2 regions of the Halobacillus sp. BAB-2008 genome follow, and region 2 is predicted to be linked to the other one. Evidence: riboswitches for the same ligand, from Rfam matches in the RefSeq annotation. Region 2 holds a riboswitch; the other holds the start of a gene.
The links. Region 2 has a riboswitch for S-adenosylmethionine ahead of mmuP (S-methylmethionine permease). Riboswitches for the same ligand answer to the same signal wherever they lie in the genome.
Positions count from the first base shown of each region.

Region 1: it holds a riboswitch for S-adenosylmethionine, as region 2 does, so the genes downstream of both, D479_RS03515 (O-acetylhomoserine aminocarboxypropyltransferase/cysteine synthase family protein) here and mmuP (S-methylmethionine permease) in region 2, are expected to answer to the same signal.

Region 1 is NZ_ANPF01000011.1:5,024-13,750, forward strand. It holds gene D479_RS03495 (TetR/AcrR family transcriptional regulator) at 1-632, shown strand, start outside; gene D479_RS03500 (hypothetical protein) at 917-1,369, opposite strand; gene D479_RS03505 (NAD(P)/FAD-dependent oxidoreductase) at 1,400-2,626, opposite strand; gene D479_RS03510 (DUF2188 domain-containing protein) at 2,714-2,911, opposite strand; SAM riboswitch class I at 3,059-3,168, shown strand; gene D479_RS03515 (O-acetylhomoserine aminocarboxypropyltransferase/cysteine synthase family protein) at 3,283-4,956, shown strand; gene D479_RS03520 (homoserine O-acetyltransferase) at 4,988-6,043, shown strand; gene D479_RS03525 (hypothetical protein) at 6,151-6,858, opposite strand; gene kynA (tryptophan 2,3-dioxygenase) at 6,957-7,775, opposite strand; gene D479_RS03535 (DUF4166 domain-containing protein) at 7,788-8,429, opposite strand; gene D479_RS03540 (RQC-minor-2 family DNA-binding protein) at 8,616-8,727, opposite strand, start outside.
Region 2 is NZ_ANPF01000013.1:50,415-59,141, reverse strand. It holds gene D479_RS04000 (aldo/keto reductase) at 1-464, shown strand, start outside; gene D479_RS03995 (protein adenylyltransferase SelO) at 567-2,006, shown strand; partial or broken gene D479_RS03990 (alkaline phosphatase) at 2,173-3,519, shown strand; gene D479_RS03985 (polyamine aminopropyltransferase) at 3,703-5,238, opposite strand; gene D479_RS03980 (DUF350 domain-containing protein) at 5,261-5,683, opposite strand; gene D479_RS03975 (DUF4247 domain-containing protein) at 5,707-6,255, opposite strand; gene D479_RS03970 (hypothetical protein) at 6,273-6,908, opposite strand; SAM riboswitch class I at 7,111-7,220, shown strand; gene mmuP (S-methylmethionine permease) at 7,310-8,716, shown strand; gene mmuM (homocysteine S-methyltransferase) at 8,723-8,727, shown strand, end outside.

The DNA.
Region 1 (8,727 bases), on a different contig from region 2:
TAAATTTAGATGCCCGCCAAACCTTCCTGAAACAGATGCAGGTCACCTATGAAGAGTTAGCAGCGCACAGAGATTTCATAATAATGCAGATCCGCGAGCAGGCCATTCCGTTCAATGACAATATTGAGGAGTTCATCAATAAAACACGACTTCAATCCTACCTCTTCTACCATTACCATCTAAGGAAAATCTACGGAGAAGACAAAGAGGATATCCTCTGGGAAGTCAGCCTGTTAATGCAGGGAATACTGAAGGGTTATATGGATTTAATTATTATTGAAGCAGCTGACGTAGACTATGAAGCAATTTCGCGTTCCATGTTAAGATACGCGGATTATATAGTGGAAGGGTTCGAGAAGCACAATGACCAACCAGTCATCAACGAATCCTTTATTAAGAACATTTTGCCGGATGCTTTTACAGACAATCGTAAAAAGTTCTTCCTCGAAGAATTAAAGACCAGAAAAAAAGAGGCAGACCGCGATACAGCGGATACGTTAACTGTATTGATGGAAGAGATCAAACGGGAGGAGCCACGTCCCGCCATTTTGAAAGCTCTCGCTGCCAATTTAGAACCCCTCGAGGATTATAAAGGATTCCTGCAGGAGCTCCGCCTTTTCTACAGAATCTAAGATTACAAACCTGTGTGGAAACTGGAGAGGATAAAGATAGAACAATAATCCTCTCCGCATATGTAAAAACGTTTCTTGTTCAAACACTCTCTCGTTCCTTGACTTATAGTAGGACAATCTTGGGACATGAAAATGGGCAACTGGATCAGCGGAAACAGACAGGTCCCTGGTAGATAAAAGCTACGAGGAGCACCGGACGCCCCGTGGAAAGCCCGGAGCACACCGACTCCAAAACCACTGCGTAAGCAAACCAAAGCCAGTCACAAATTTGACTGGCTTTGGTTTTATTTCTCCGCTTCCATGATTTGATCGAGCACAGGATAAGCCGCTTCAATTCCTTCTTCCGCAACAAGACAAGCTACCCCGACCGGTGTATCCCAAAACGAATCCGGGATATATGGATTCTTCAAACCTGCCGGCTGATAAAGCGCGCGATAGATCCGTTCCAAGTGCTGCCTGGTCACTGCCTCTTCCTCTTTTCTTTCGCCTCTTGCCAACAGAAAAACGTGACGCATGGATTGAAACAGATTATCTCCCGGCATGAACGTATATTCCTTAAAGAATCCAAGCTGTTTCTCCGCCTGCTCCTTTAAACCATGACTGACACATAGATCATCCAAATGTTCACGAAGGTGCCGGTAAACTTGTTGGAACACTCTCCGCTTCTCCTCCTGCATGACCTTATCTGTATAAACCTCTTGCAGCTTTGCATATGCGGTTTCTTTCGTCCATTCCATCCCCATCACCTCTCTTTATATAGTTCGCCGTCAGGGAGAGGAATCCTTGTCATATCCGAATGCTTCCGCTTCCATTTCGACAGATTGGTAAAGCAGAGGAAAGTCTCTGGTCCCTTCTCTCAAATAATCCCCCAATTTCGGCGCCACTTTGTTCCATACCATCGGGTTGGCAGCCATCGCTTGAAACAGGGCAAGTTCATTCTTCGAGAACCTTTTTAACGAGTGGATATAATCCAGCGTCAACTGAAAGCCCGGGAAGAGGTGTTCATCCCGCTTTTTCTGGAAAGCTTCCATGACCACTTCCCTGTCATCACCTGCATCGATCCGCATGCACGCATCTGCGAGCAGAAACGCCTGCATGAAAGCATCATTAATCCCAAGTCCTGTACTTGGGTCTTTACTGTGACCTGCATCGCCGATCAGGGCCCATCCGTTTCCATAAGGTTTACGGAAAAAGTTAGGCACCCCTGAGGTCCCGATGATACTTCCTTGCAAACGGGCATTCTCCAACCGCTTTTCCATTCCATACAGCTGCTTGTACATACGGACAAACGCTTCGGGGGAATCTTTCATCATAGTTTTAAACTCATCCGGATGAACCTCAAGACCGATACAATCTCTTCCTTGTTCCATTGGGAACAAAAAGCCGATTCTTCCTTCATGAAGAAATATTTCCGTAGTAGGCGTTTCCAAAGGGGGAATTCCCTCAAAATATCCGTACAGCACTGGTCTGAGAGGCGGTGTATCGTGATACACTTCCGCACCTGCCTGGCGGGCGATCGTCGAATGTTTACCATCTGCTCCGACAATTAAATCACCATACACCTCTTTCTCTCTCCCTTTCCCTTTTATCCTCACCCCTACCATGCGGTCTTGATCCCACAAAACCTCCCGCACAGCTGTCTCTGAAAGAAAGGTTACTCCCTCGTACAGGAAGGTGCGTTCTATAAGAAGCATATCCAGGCGGTCACGCTTTGGTATGACCGTGTAGGCAGACCTCGGGCCATCTATGTAACTGGAACCGATATGTGTCCTCATCCGATCCACCTTCCGCAGGCCGCCAGCCAGCAATTTGTCTAAAATGCCGAGTTCTTCTAAGTAACCGGTATGCGACATATAATGAGTTGATAACGTATCACTCGGGAAAGGAGCTTTATCTATAAGAAGTACTTTTTTTCCGAGTTTTCCAAGCAGAACTGCTAAACTCGCGCCTGCCACCCGTGCACCTGTAATGACCACATCATAGCGATTGTCCATAAAGATCCCCTCTTCTTTGCTACTAATCCTGCTTCCACTCTACCAGATTCATAACATAAAAAAACTCCCGTTTCCGGGAGTCATGTATTAGTACGTGCGCTCTTCTTCTACTTCGTGATTCTGATTCATAATGGAAAGCTTGCTTGGTGAATTTCCTTTCGCCATTTCTTCAGCCTTTTCGATGGCAGTATCACGTTCATCGTAAAGATTTGTCGGAGCCACGTCTTCGATTTTAACAAACCAGCCTGTTACGTCTTTATTTGGGACTACACTATATTCTTTCATTCTATCTTCACTCCTCTACTATTTTTGAATGTAGTAAGAGCATTCCCAGCTGGATGCATACTCAAACATCAAAGGCCTCAGAGAAAGGGTTTGACATTGCACAGGCACACGTATATAATTTCAAACAAGTCAGACTAATCGAATACACTCTTATCGAGAGCGGCAGAGGGACTAGGCCCTACGACGCCCGGCAACCATCAAGCATAGACTTGAAAAGGTGCTAAATCCTACAGATCCGGTGATCTGAAAGATAAGGGGAGGTAATCCGTACATACAGCCCTCTTCTTTCTTACAGAAGAGGGCTTTTCGTTTGCCTTCCGCCACCAAGGTAGAGGTTCCTAGGAACAACAATCCAAGGAGGAGAATGATTGATGACTTTCCCTAACCACCCGTACGGTCCAGAGACTTTGTTGTTACACGGCGGACAGGAGCCAGACCCGGCTACCGGTTCCCGCGCAGTGCCGATTTATCAAACGACCTCTTATGTCTTCCGAGACACAGACCACGCTCAGAACCTGTTCGCCCTTGCAGAACCGGGAAACATTTATACGCGGATCATGAACCCGACCGTGGATGCTTTCGAGCAGCGGATGGCTTTATTGGAAGACGGAGCCGCAGCTGTAGCTACTTCTTCCGGAATGTCAGCGATCACACTCGCCATTTTGAATATTGCAGGAGCCGGAGATGAAATCGTTGCTTCCTCCAACCTTTACGGCGGCACATACAACCTCTTCGTCCATACCCTTCCGAGGTATGGAATCCATGTTCGTTTCATTGAAGGCAGCAGCCATGACGACTTCCAAGCAGCCATTACCTCAAATACAAAGGCAATTTTCGCGGAAACGATTGGAAATCCGAGTCTGGATGTTCTCGATATCGAGAAAGTGGCAGCTGTAGCCCACAGTCATCACATCCCACTTATTATCGATAACACCTTTGCCACCCCTTATGTATGCCAACCTTTCGCATGGGGCGCGGATATCGTCGTCCACTCCGCTACGAAATGGATCGGGGGACACGGCACGACGATTGGCGGTGTCGTCATTGACAGCGGCCGTTTTAACTGGGACCACGAGAAGTTCCCTGGATTTACAACTCCGGATGAGAGCTACAATGGAATCCGCTACGCCGATCTCGGTCCCGCAGCCTACGCGGTTAAACTCCGCGTCCAACTTCTCCGGGATATCGGGGCATGCCTAAGCCCGCAAAATGCTTTCCTGTTGCTGCAAGGGTTGGAGACGCTGCATCTCCGAATTAAAAAGCATGCGGATCAGGCACTCGAGATTGCCAGGTATTTAGAAAAACATGAAGGAGTCGAGTGGGTGCGTTATCCGGGATTACCCGATCATCCTACCCACCCCCTTGCTGAGAAGTACTTCCATTACGGCCACGGCTCCATCGTCGTTTTTGGTATTTCAGGCGGCAGGGAAGCTGGTCGTACACTGATAGACAACATCGGATTGTGGTCCCATGTAGCTAACGTCGGCGATGCAAAATCGTTAATTATTCATCCCGCATCCACCACACACCAACAGTTGAACGAGCATGACCTGAAGAAATCGGGCGTCACCGAGGAGCTCGTGCGTCTGTCTGTAGGCCTGGAGTCGGTTGATGACTTGATTGATGAATTGGATGCTGCCATCCGCCAAGCTACAGGTGCTGGGTCGGCAAGTAAAAACAGGAACCATCCAGCACTGCCGATTCTACAATCATCCTTGGATCGTTCAGAAGGCCAACTGAGGAAAAGAACGATCGGGTTTACCACAAGTCCTTCTCCGGAGGATGTAAACAGACTTGCTCAACTCGGCTATACGATTGTGGATCTATCCTCAGAAGAAGAGGCACCTACTTATGTGGATATCCTTCATTTTGACCGGTTGAACACAGATGAACCGATTATCGAGCAGCAGCCGCACGGAATTTTGTGGATTAATGAGGCAATAGCGGAGGATGAGGAAACCACGATTTCCGGTATACGAATATATGACGCTGTCGTAGCGGTTCGTACAGGAAAAAGCATCTCCTCCTCTCTACAATCGGTCTAATCGAAAGCATTACGGAAAGGAGAATTCGTTCATGTCATTGAAAAACCCAGTCAGCCAGGAAACAGAAAGTCCAGTCCTTTCCATTGGTCCTTTGGAATTAGAGTCAGGAGATCGGCTGACTGATGTAGAACTCGCTTACGAGCGTTATGGTAAAGCGGATGCTCCTGTCATTTTAGTCTGCCATGCGTTGACGGGAAACCAATTGGCAGTCGGATCAAAGGAAGAACCTGGCTGGTGGGCTGGCTTGATCGGAGACGACTGTCCCATCGATACGAAACACTATCAAGTCATTACCTTCAACGTGCTCGGCGGCTGTCACGGTTCTACAGGACCCGCGAGCATAAACCCTGACACCGGTAAGGAATACAAACAAACATTCCCACCTGTTACCATCCGGGACATGGTTAACGCCCAATTTGAAGCGCTTAGAAGACTGGGTATTCAGCAGTTAGAGGCAGTCGTCGGGGGATCACTGGGCGGTATGCAGGCATATGAATGGGGTCTGCTGTACCCGACCTTTATGAAGAAGCTGTTTATTCTCGCAGCCACTCCTTATTTGAGCGATTACGGGATTGCCTTCAACCACATAGGATCAAAAGCCATATGCTCCGATCCCGCATTCAATGGAGGAAATTACGAATCCAATACAGCTCTGCAGGGTTTTGAAATAGCGCGCATGACCGGAATGGTCACATACCGCAGTGGTACACTTTTTCAGCAGCGGTTCGACCGATCACAGGCCAAAGAAGATCGTTATGATATCCAGTCCTACCTCGATCATCAGGGAGCCAAGATCAAAGAACGTTTCGATGCCAACAGCTATTTATACTTGCTTGAAGCTATGAATAACCATGATATTGGAAAAAAACGAGGAGGATGGGAAGCAGCAGCCGCCCTTTATGAAGCACCTATTTATACCATCAGTTTCGAACATGACCTCCTTTATCCGGAAAGTTTAATCGCCCGCTTCTCTGCTCTTGCACCCCAAGCGGAGCATTATCATGTGACGACTGATTTCGGCCATGATGGGTTTTTAGTCGAGTTCGAACGATGGGGGCAATGGATTAAAGAAAAATTAGACACATAAGAAAGAGGCCGGATGTTTTCACATCCGGCCTCTTCCGCTTGTTATTTTACTGAGTTCCTTGACAGTTTTTTAAAGCTCCTCGCCATTAAGGGAAAAGACTCTTTCGCTTAATGCTTCCCTTCAGCTGTTTGATTCTGTCCGAGGTTTTCCAGATACTCTTCCTTCAGCCATTCCTTTACTTCTTTCCTCTTCAGAAGCAGATGATCCGGCCAGTCTTCCTTCGATTGATCCAAGTACAAGAGGATTCCTTTGTCTGACAAGGTCAGGTTTCGAGGATCGATCTGAACAGATTCGTCGTCCAGCTCCTCGCGTGCAAGCTCTTCCGCCATACCTAAATAATCCTTGTCCGCTTTAAATATTTTCTCCATATCAATGGCAGAGCCCGTTTTCTTATCAAAATTCAAAACGGTCTGCATTTCGATGGGCTCTTCTGATCCTATCCTCATCGTTTCAAGAAAGCGCACATTAAAATAACGATGGTCCTGATGGATGACTTCAAAGTTTATTTGCAATTCCGTAGGCTGATCCATTTCCTGCTCTTGTGTACTCAAATAGCTTTTCTGCTTAAACATGGCTTTACGCTGATTCACATAATCCGTAATTTTTTGGTCGATTTGATTGTTGGGGGTATCAGGATATTGGATGGAGATGTGGTAATCCTGATAATCTTCTACATCCGATTCAATATCTACATCATAGATAGGCATTTTAGTCGATTGCTTCCCGTCTTTATCCTCGTTGGCATTGGCTATGAAGGAACAGGCGGACAAGAACAAGACTGCGATACCAAATATATATATAATAGGTTGATTCATAGAAATTACCTCTTTGTTTAATAATGATTGCACAACCTATTGTAACACAAATGTAATAATATTTTAATCACGCAGTCATATTCAGTCTTTTCTGTCGATTAAATACGGGTCCGGACGTCCCAAAGCTCCGGGAAGAAACGGTGATCCAATACTTTCTTCAAATAACCTACGCCTGAAGAACCACCGGTCCCCTGTTTGTGACCAATAATACGCTCAACCGTCTTCATGTGCCTGAATCGCCATTGCTGCAGGCTGTCTTCGATATCAACCAACTTTTCCGCAAGTTGATACAGCTCCCAATAACGTTCGACATCCTGATAAACCGCGGCCCAGGCTGCCTCTACTTTTTCATTTCGCCTATATGTCTGTGTATAATCGCTGCGGGAGTCAATGGAAAAGCCGGCTCTTGCAAGCTCCGCAATTGCCACGTCATATATACCCGGTGCTTCGTAGGCGGACTGCAACTGCTTATGTAACTCCGGATTTTTCTCATATATCCTTAATACATGGGGTGTCTTATATCCAAGGGAGAATTCTATCATGCGATACTGAAACGATTGGAATCCGGATGCTTTGCCCAAAGTATGACGAAACTCCATGTACTCTGCCGGCGTCAACGTGGAAAGCACATCCCAGGCCTGAATGATCTGTTTCTGAATGCTTGACACTCGTGCGAGCATCTTGAATGCTGGCTGTATGTTCTTATTTCGTATTGACTGAATAGAAGCTTGAAGTTCATGAAGAATCAACTTCATCCACAGCTCACTCACCTGATGGATGATGATGAACAGCATTTCGTCGTGGTGTTCAGAAAGCCGCTTCTGGGCAGAGAGGAGTTCGTCCAATCCAAGGTATTCCCCGTAAGTCATACTCGTAGAAAAATCCGTGTACACTTGTTCATCTTTTTCCTTTCCCACTTCATCCCTCCTCTATTCCAACAGTCCCCGCTCAGGAATGTTACGGACTGTCATCGGTAAATATTCGACATGGACCGTTCCTTCATACATGAGAAGTGTCCCCAGTGCCGGATGTTCCACATGCACGTGAACACGGATGGCATTCTCCCTCTCATCAAAGTGTTCATAAACAGAGGTGACAGCATTTAAAACCGTCTTTTCTTTTAACTGGAGACCGGCAGATTCCATATAAAGGCCGCCTTCCGGGGTAACATGCATGGACAAACTCGTCTGAACGTTTCCGCTTTTACCGAGTTCATCGACGATTGTCTGCTTCTCTTCATTAAAATGCATAGCAGCGTCAAAACCGCGAATAGCATAAGGAAAGAAGAAACGCCGGATCCAACTGACTGTTTCCCGCCCCTGTTCATCCTGATATGCATAATTCTCTATCGTGAAAGGAACGTCTTTCCCTCTTTCACCGAATACCAAATGATCGCGGACACCGAATTGCAGAAGAGGCCGAAGGACAGGGTGCGTACCTCTTATCTCCTGCATTCTCCCCTGACCAAGAATCATCAAATGCTGATCACTCGTCAAACCGAACTTTTTCTTTAATTCCGGGTGAAGCCTCTCAAATTCCTCTCCCAATGCCTGCTGATATATTGATTTCATCGTTATACTCCTTTCCGAATATCCCCAGAGCCGACCAGCATATTTCACCTGGATCAGTTATGGAAACCTACCATGTACTTGTCCAAATTATATCACAAGAAAACGCTTACCAAACCAATGATAATTAGGAAAAAAAAGACCCGCATAAGCGCGGGCCTTCTCTTTGTAATGGATTCCATAACACGATTACATGACCTCTTCTGCGTAATCGCTCACAGAATATCCCTTTTGCTGTTTCATAAGCCACCCCTGCTTCTCCAGCTGATTAAAAATCTTCTGGATGTGCTTTTCCGGCCAA
Region 2 (8,727 bases):
TTGATGCAAAGAGATGGGGGCTTGTCCGCTCCATCGGTGTTTGTAACTTCCTGCCCGAACATTTGGAACGTCTGAAGAAGGAAACGGGAGTGCTTCCTAGTATCAATCAGGTGGAACTTCATCCTTTCTTTAATCAGGAAGAACAAAGGGCATTCCATGAAGAGCATACGATTGCGACTCAATCCTGGAGTCCGCTTGCAAGAGCCGGAAAAGTGATGGAGGAAGAAACGTTACAGGAAATCGCCTCCCATTATAACAAATCGGTGACGCAGGTCGTCCTCCGCTGGCATTACCAGTTAGGGGCCATAGCGATTCCACGTTCAACTTCACCGGCCCGTCAACGGGAAAACTGTGCAATCTTCGACTTTTCTCTGACGGATACGGAAATGAATAAGATTTCCTCCTTGTCCGTTCCGGATGGTCGAATGAACGACCAGGATCCTGCTGTCTATGAAGAGTTTTAAGGAAACAGGCGCACCTCCAAGGGTGCGCTTTTTTTATTGGGGTATGTTAGGATGGGCATACGAATGATAAGTAACGTAGGACACACTTATAAAGGAGATAACATGACACATTCCGATAAAGCAGGTTGGAATCTTTTTAACAGCTACTCAAAACTTCCCGGGGTGTTCTATGCCCGGCAGGCCCCGACACCGGTGGCGGACCCGAAGTTGGTCCTATACAATGAACCGCTGGCAGGAATTCTTGGACTGCATGATATACATGCAGAGCAGCTGTCAGGTAATGAGATACCTGAGGGTGCTCAACCTATAGCCCAAGCTTATGCCGGTCATCAATTCGGTCATTTTACCATGCTCGGTGACGGACGAGCCGTCCTTCTAGGGGAGCAGATGACTCCGGGGGGAGAGCGATGCGATATTCAATTGAAGGGGGCCGGTCCGACTCCTTATTCCCGGAGAGGAGACGGACGGGCGTCGCTTGGACCAATGCTCAGGGAATATGTGATCAGTGAAGCGATGCATGGACTGGGAGTGCCTACGAACCGCAGCCTGGCTGTTGTTACGACTGGTGAAACGGTGCAGAGGGAGACAGAATGGCCCGGAGCTGTACTTACAAGAGTAGCAGCCAGCCATCTGCGCGTGGGTACATTCCAGTATGCAGCAAAACAAGGAGATGCCGAACATCTTCGAGTGCTTGTACAGTATGCGACGGAGCGCCATTTTCCAGAGTTGGAAGCAGGAGATTACCTCGGTTTCTATAGAGAGGTGGTCCGGAGACAGGCGCAGCTGATTGCCCAGTGGCAGCTCGTCGGTTTCGTGCACGGCGTCATGAATACGGATAATATGACAATCAGTGGAGAGACAATGGATTATGGTCCATGTGCGTTTCTCGATATTTATAATCCGGATACCGTTTTCAGTTCGATTGATACAAGCGGCCGGTATGCCTATAAGAATCAACCGGCTATCGCGATGTGGAACCTGGCCCGTTTCGCAGAGACATTGATTCCTCTCCTTGACGAAAAGCAGGAAGCAGCAGTCGAAGAGCTCCAGGAGATCCTCAGTGGTTTTGGCTCGCTGTTTAAGGAGCATTGGCTCAATGGAATGCGCTCCAAGCTTGGACTGACTGAGAATCAGCAGCAGGATGAGCCTTTAATTGAGGACCTGCTTGATATTATGGAGAAGAATAAAGCTGATTACACGGAAACGTTCCGCTTATTAACACAGGATAGGATGGAGGAGTCCTCTTTGAGGGACACCACTGCTTTCACGCAGTGGTATAAACAGTGGCAGGCTCGCCTGGACAGCCAGGCAGCATCCAAGACGGAAGCATATGAAACGATGAAGCGGACAAATCCCGCTCTTATTCCGCGTAACCACCTTGTAGAAGAAGCGTTGGCTGCGGCCGTATCGGAAGAGGACTACGGTCCGGTAAAGAAACTCATCCGTCTCCTTTCTGATCCATACGCTTATTCAGAGGAACAAATCGAATACGCTGTGATCCCTGTCCCGCCCGGACCCTATCAGACCTTTTGTGGGACGTAAATAGGTATCTATTGCAAGAAGCATGTAGTTAATTACATGCTTCTTTTTTTTACGATGTTTTAACAGACGGTTATTTTTCTATTTACAATCAAACCCTAGTATGGGGGATGGGAAAACAATACATATGGAGGGTTGTACTATGGGTAACAAGCAAGTGCATAAATGGATGATGGCAGCTGCGGTGTCGGCTATGGTTTTTGGTTCGTCCGCCAACTACATAAACGCTGAGGAACAGAAGGTTGAAAAGCCTAAGAATATCATTATGATGATTGGTGACGGAATGGGTACTTCGTATACTACCGCCCATCGGTATATGAAAGATAATCCAGAGACGATGGAAGTCGAAAGTAATCTCTTCGATCCATATCTAGTTGGAATGCATGATGTATCGTCATTGGACAAGTACTACGATGGAGGCGCAGAAGATGAAAAAGAAAGCATTACCGATTCTGCCGCAGCCGGTACGGCTATGTCTTCCGGTGTGAAAACCTATCACGGTGCCATCGGCGTTGATTTGGAGCATAAGGAGACCAAAACGGTGTTGGAGGAAGCAAAGGAGCTTGGTAAATCCACTGGACTTGTAGCGACGGCTCAAATTAACCATGCGACACCGGCTGCTTATGCCGCACACAACGTTTCCCGGGAAAATTATAATGAAATTGCTGATGATTATTATGATGAAAAAATAAATGGTGAACATAAAGTCGATGTCCTGCTCGGCGGGGGAACAGACTTCTTTGCTCGGGAAGACCGTAATCTGACAGAGGAATTTAAAAAGGATGGATACGATTATGTAACCACAGCTGATGAGCTGGCAGCTGCGGATGGAGAGCAACTTCTAGGCCTGTTCGCACCAGTTGGGTTGGATTATGCCATCGACCGGCCGAAAGAACAACCTTCGTTGGCTGAAATGACGACGAAAGCGTTGGATACTTTGGGTAAAAACGACGAAGGGTTTTTCCTGATGGTGGAGGGAAGCCAAGTAGACTGGGCAGGTCATGATAATGATATTGTAGCGGCTATGAGTGAAGTGGAAGACTTTGAACAGGCTCATAAGAAAGCAATTGAGTTCGCTCAGAAAGATGGGGAAACGCTTGTCATTACGACCGCTGACCATTCTACAGGAGGCATGACTGTAGGGGCAGGTGGTCCTTACAACTGGGATGCAGAACCTGTCAAAGCGGCGAAACATACGCCTGACTATATGGCTCGTCAAATCGTGGAAGATGGAGCAGACGTGGAGAAGACCCTGCAGGAGAATATCGGGTTTGATGTGACAGAAGAAGAAATCGCATCTGTTGAGAAAGCGATAGAGTCCGCATCCGGCGATGATCGAGTGATGGAAGTAGACAACAGTATTGAAGCTATCTTCAACGAAAGATCTGGAACTGGATGGACGACGGATGGCCATACAGGAGAAGACATTCCTGTTTATGCCTATGGACCCGGTGCAGATTTGTTCACCGGTCAAATAGATAACACAGATCATGCCAAAAACATTTTCCAGCTCATGGATAAGTCCTCTGAAGCAGAAGAAGGCGGAGAGCTTGCGGATACAAGTGCAGCTTATCCGGCGGGGATAGTGCTCGGTGCCGTAATAGCCGGTGCAGGTGGAATCCTGTTGTTTCGCAGACGTCAAATGAATAAAGCATGAATCAAAAAAGCCAGCCTCCCGGGCTGGCTTTTTTGCAGCATCTTAGTAATTTTCCCACGCTTCCTGATACAGCTGTATCAGGTTTGGACGATTGAGACTGTTGACGGGGATATCGAATGTCTTTCCCTTCTCTTCAATGACTTCGTCCGTGTCATTACCAAACTCAAATAGAGAAGGGGCGACTTCCTCATTGAGAAATTTTAAATCAAGTCCATCGAAACCCAACTTGTCAATAGATATCGGCTCTCGGGAGGCCAGAGTGAATCCCCAGTTTCCGAAGCTTGGAACGTCTAGATGATAATTGGCGGTTTCAAGGCCTGTGGCTTGTACCGTTTTGTTAATGGTCCAGTACACTTTGGTCGCAAAAACCGGACTCGTTGATTGGATACTCACTTTCCCGCCTGGTGACAAGTGGTTCCGTACAAGGGAGTAGAACTCCTTCGTGTACAGCTTGTTGAGGCCTTCATCGTTGGGATCCGGCAGATCGCCAAGGATAACATCATAAAGCTCCTTAGAATCGCGCAAGTATTGGAAGGCATCTTCATGAATGACCTGAACACGGCTATCTTTCAAGGAACCTTCATTCAGTCGGAGCAGCTCATGGTTGGTGTTGGCAAGGTCCGTCATGGCAGGGTCGAGGTCGACCAGGGTAATCTGTTCCACGTCTTCATGCTTCAATACTTCCCGGACAGCAAGACCATCGCCTCCACCGAGAATCAGAACCGAGCGCGTTTGATCGGCAAGCGCCATCGGAATGTGGACGAGCGCTTCGTGGTAACGGAACTCGTCACTTTCTGCGAACTGCAGCTGTCCGTTCAAGAACAGCCGTACATCTCCCGGTTCCTTGGTCAAAATGATCTTCTGATACTTTGTTTCTTCTGTGTAAACGATCGGGTCTGCGTAAGATTTCTGCTCAAAGACACTGGCATACTTCTCTCCAAATAAGAATCCCGCGACAAGCAGCAGGAGAATGAGGAAGCCGGCCGCTTGGTGGACTTTGGGCCTGGACATCTCTTTTCGGAACCTTAATGTGATGAACAGAGCGACAATCGCATTGATCATGGCAATGAAAAAGGCAGTATTGATCAGACCGAGCAGAGGACGCAGGACGAGAGCGAATCCTACGGACCCGATCAGACTGCCGGCATAATCAAAAAACAGCACCCTCGCTGTGCTTTTACTTATATCTTCACGGATTTCCTGAACCCTTCGTATCAGGATCGGGAGCTCCAGACCTGTCAGAAACCCGGTCAAAGATATGACGGTGTACAAGTAGATCTGGGCAACGCCGTCATCGAAGTAAGCAGTGAAAAAAAACAATCCAAAGACGGAAAAGCCCCCGACGAGAGCGATCAAGTACTCTGCCTGAACGAAGCGGGTGACGAGCCAATTCTTCAGTTTTTCACTCAGGGCTGCTCCGATTCCCATGGCCATCATGAACAGCCCGATGGTTATACAGTAATAAAGAACGCTGTCCCCGAATAAGTAGCTGCCTGCAGCACCATAAAGAACTTGGAAGACGATTCCGCAGATTGAAACGATTCCTGATGACAGATAAAGATACTTTTGTGCGTTCACGGTTGGTCCTCCTTTATTCTTCTTATGTAATGCTTCCTGCTACGGCAAAACCGATGAAGATACTGACAGATGCCGCTACAAGGCCGACAGCGATGTTGTTTTTCTTTATTTCCTCTTCCGCTTTGAACGGAGTGATCCACTCGAACAAATAGTAGCCGGCAATCATCAACAGAAAGCCGATGAAGATCCAGATAGAGGCGCTCCAAATACTTAAATTGTGGGCAATAGAAGATTCTGTAATGATACCTAGACCGATCAACTTCCCGGCGAACTGAGAAGCGACAGCGACGTTGCCCTTCAGCAGCTCTTCTTTATCGTTATAAGGGGTGAATTTTTCAAAGATGGCCATACAAATTCCTGCCAGGACAAGCATGACGATCCAATACAGCAAGGTCAATAGAAGGTCATAAACATTCAGTACTTCCGAAATATCGAATTCAAACATGGTTTTTCGCTCCTGTTCTTTTGTTATTTTCCTGCTCCGGGGCCGCCGCCGCGGACACCGGAGGATGTGCTGGATGACTGGCGTACGGATGGACTGCTCCCGGCATTTTTCACATAACTTCCGCCGCTTCCGCCGATATACCCTGTATAAAAGAAGCCGCCGCGGTTATCAAGGTCTATAGCATAAACCTCTTCTGCTTCCTCTTCTATGCCGTAGTCCGAAAAGAAATCACTATCATAATTGTTCCGGACGAATTCTTTATCCGATACTTCGATGATGGTATCTTCTTCTTTCTGGGTGTCCTGATAGACCTGCACGAGGTAATCGTCGTAGAGCATTAAATCACGACCGTCTTTGGAGGCTTTATGTACGGCCTCTTCAGAGTCGGTGATGCCGGCTGCCACTTTCTCCGGCTTCTGATCATAAGCGCGGAAGATTTCCGATTTGTTGCCCACATCATCGTATACGATATCCTCCATTGGGTATTGATCCCCGACTGCATCCACTACGTTGGAGCATGCCGTCAAACACAGCAGGCCGAGCAGAATAACCGGGATGGATTTGAGTTTCATACTCTTCATCTCCTGTTTTATTCATTTTCTAGAGGGCGTAGCATTAAGGAATTCAAGCGCCAGTGTGTTTCCTTCATACTGGACTGCCAATGTGGAGGGTAGTCTCCCTGCACCTCGAAGCGATCGGTATACGTCCGGTCTTCATCATCCGTGATGACTCGTTCCAATTCGAAGGAGAAGGTTACCCACACATCATATTGGAAGGTCGCCCATTCCACCCCGTGATCGGTTTCGGTGCTGAGCGGGCTCACCGGCTGTTCATCCAAATAAGATTGAAATTGCTTGTTCCGTACGGTGTAATGGACATCTGTGATGTGCTCCGGATCGACTTCTTTGTTCATATAAACGTCACGAAGAGCGGTTTCATAAACCCGTTCATACAAAAAATAGGCATCCAAAGCACCCCAATTTTGATTGTCGATCTCGTTTAACGCAGCTATCGTATGAGTGAGAAAAGCAACTTCAGTAGGCTCATAGTCTTCATCTGTGATGTAGGTATCCATTGATACAGTCAGGTTGTCGGGTTTCTCTGAATCTCCTTCTCCATAGACATCAATTTCTCCCGGCATGAACATACCAATGAGCACGAGCAGTGCGAATATGGAGCCGATGACGATTCCTGATATTTTTAGTATTTTTATGAAGGTTTTCATTGTCTATCACCTCCTCAGAAAGGGAACGGAACGTGAGTGTTAAGGCAATTTCATCCATTTTAACCACTCTCATTATACGTTCCTATGAATCTAGAAACAACAAAATTCGAGGATATTCGGAACATTCAAGTTGCAGCGTAATAATAAAATTCAGCGTTGACATTTTTTATTTGCGTTGTTAGAGTATTTAAAAAATACATATTTCTTATCCAGAGAGGTGGAGGGACTGGCCCTTTGAAGCCTCAGCAACAGGTCTGAATGCAGACACTGTGCTAATTCCAGCGGGTGTTGAATAACCCTGATAGATAGGAGCTTCCTTTTATTTGTCGGTAAACGCACCCGCTCCAGGGTGCGTTTTTTTATGTATTTTTAGATGAAGAGAAAGTGGAGGGGAAGAGAAAATGGAACAGAACTTCAAAAGAGAAATGAAAACACGCCACCTTGTGATGCTGTCACTCGGTGGAGTCATCGGAACCGGGCTGTTCCTCAGTTCCGGATACACCATCCAGCAGGCAGGACCATTCGGGACGGTGCTTGCCTATTTGATTGGTGCGTTGGTCGTTTACTTAGTGATGCTCTGTCTTGGTGAGTTGTCTGTACATATGCCGGAGACTGGTGCGTTTCACAGTTATGCCGCGAAGTATATCGGTCCGGGAACGGGGTTTACGGTTGCCTGGCTTTACTGGCTCACCTGGACAGTGGCGCTGGGATCGGAATTCACAGCTGCCGGACTGATGATGCAGCGGTGGTTCCCGGATATAAGTGTATGGATATGGAGCGCTTTATTCGCGATTTTGATCTTCGGATTGAATGCATTCACCGTGAAGTTTTTTGCAGAATCAGAGTTTTGGTTTTCTTCTGTCAAAGTCATCGCTATTTTTCTATTTATTCTACTTGGTCTGGCCGGAATTTTCGGTATTGTGCCGCTTGCAGATTCTGAACCAGCTCCGTTCTTTTCTAATTTCACAGAAGCTGGTTTGTTTCCGAATGGGGCTTTCGCCATCTTAATGACGATGCTGGCGGTCAACTTCGCATTCTCCGGTACAGAGTTGATCGGTATTGCGGCGGGAGAAACGGTCGATCCCGCGAAAACAATCCCGAAAGCCATCCGGACGACGCTCGTACGGCTCATTCTTTTCTTTGTAGGAACAATTATTGTGCTTTCCGCGCTGCTTCCGAGTTCGGAAGCCGGAGTCATTGAGAGTCCTTTCGTTGCCGTTTTGGAAAGAGTCGGTGTTCCATTTGCCGCAGATATCATGAACTTCGTCATCATCACGGCTATTTTGTCTGCAGCGAATTCAGGGTTATATGCCTCCTCCCGTATGCTGTGGTCTCTCGCGGATCGGAAGACGATCTCTCCGAAATTCGCGAAAATGACGAAGAAAGGCATTCCGCTGAACGCCATCTTATTCAGCATGCTTGGTGGGGGACTGGCTCTGTTGTCCAGCATCATTGCGCCCGATACCGTCTATATCGTGCTGGTATCGATTTCAGGACTTGCAGTCGTTATCGTATGGATGAGCATCAGTCTTGCTCAATTTAATTTCCGGCGGGCTTATGTGAAAGCTGGGAACAAGGTGGAGGACCTGGGATACCGGGCGCCGCTTTATCCATTGGTGCCGATCGCATCGTTCCTGCTCTGTCTTGCCGCCTGCATCGGAATCGCCTTTGATCCGACACAGCGGATCGCCCTGTATTGTGGAATTCCATTCATCATCCTTTGTTATGCAGGGTATTATCTGTCACAATCCAAGAAGAAACGGAGAGTAGAACATGTCGAACAAAATCAACAAGCGCAATCCTATTAAACAACTATTGG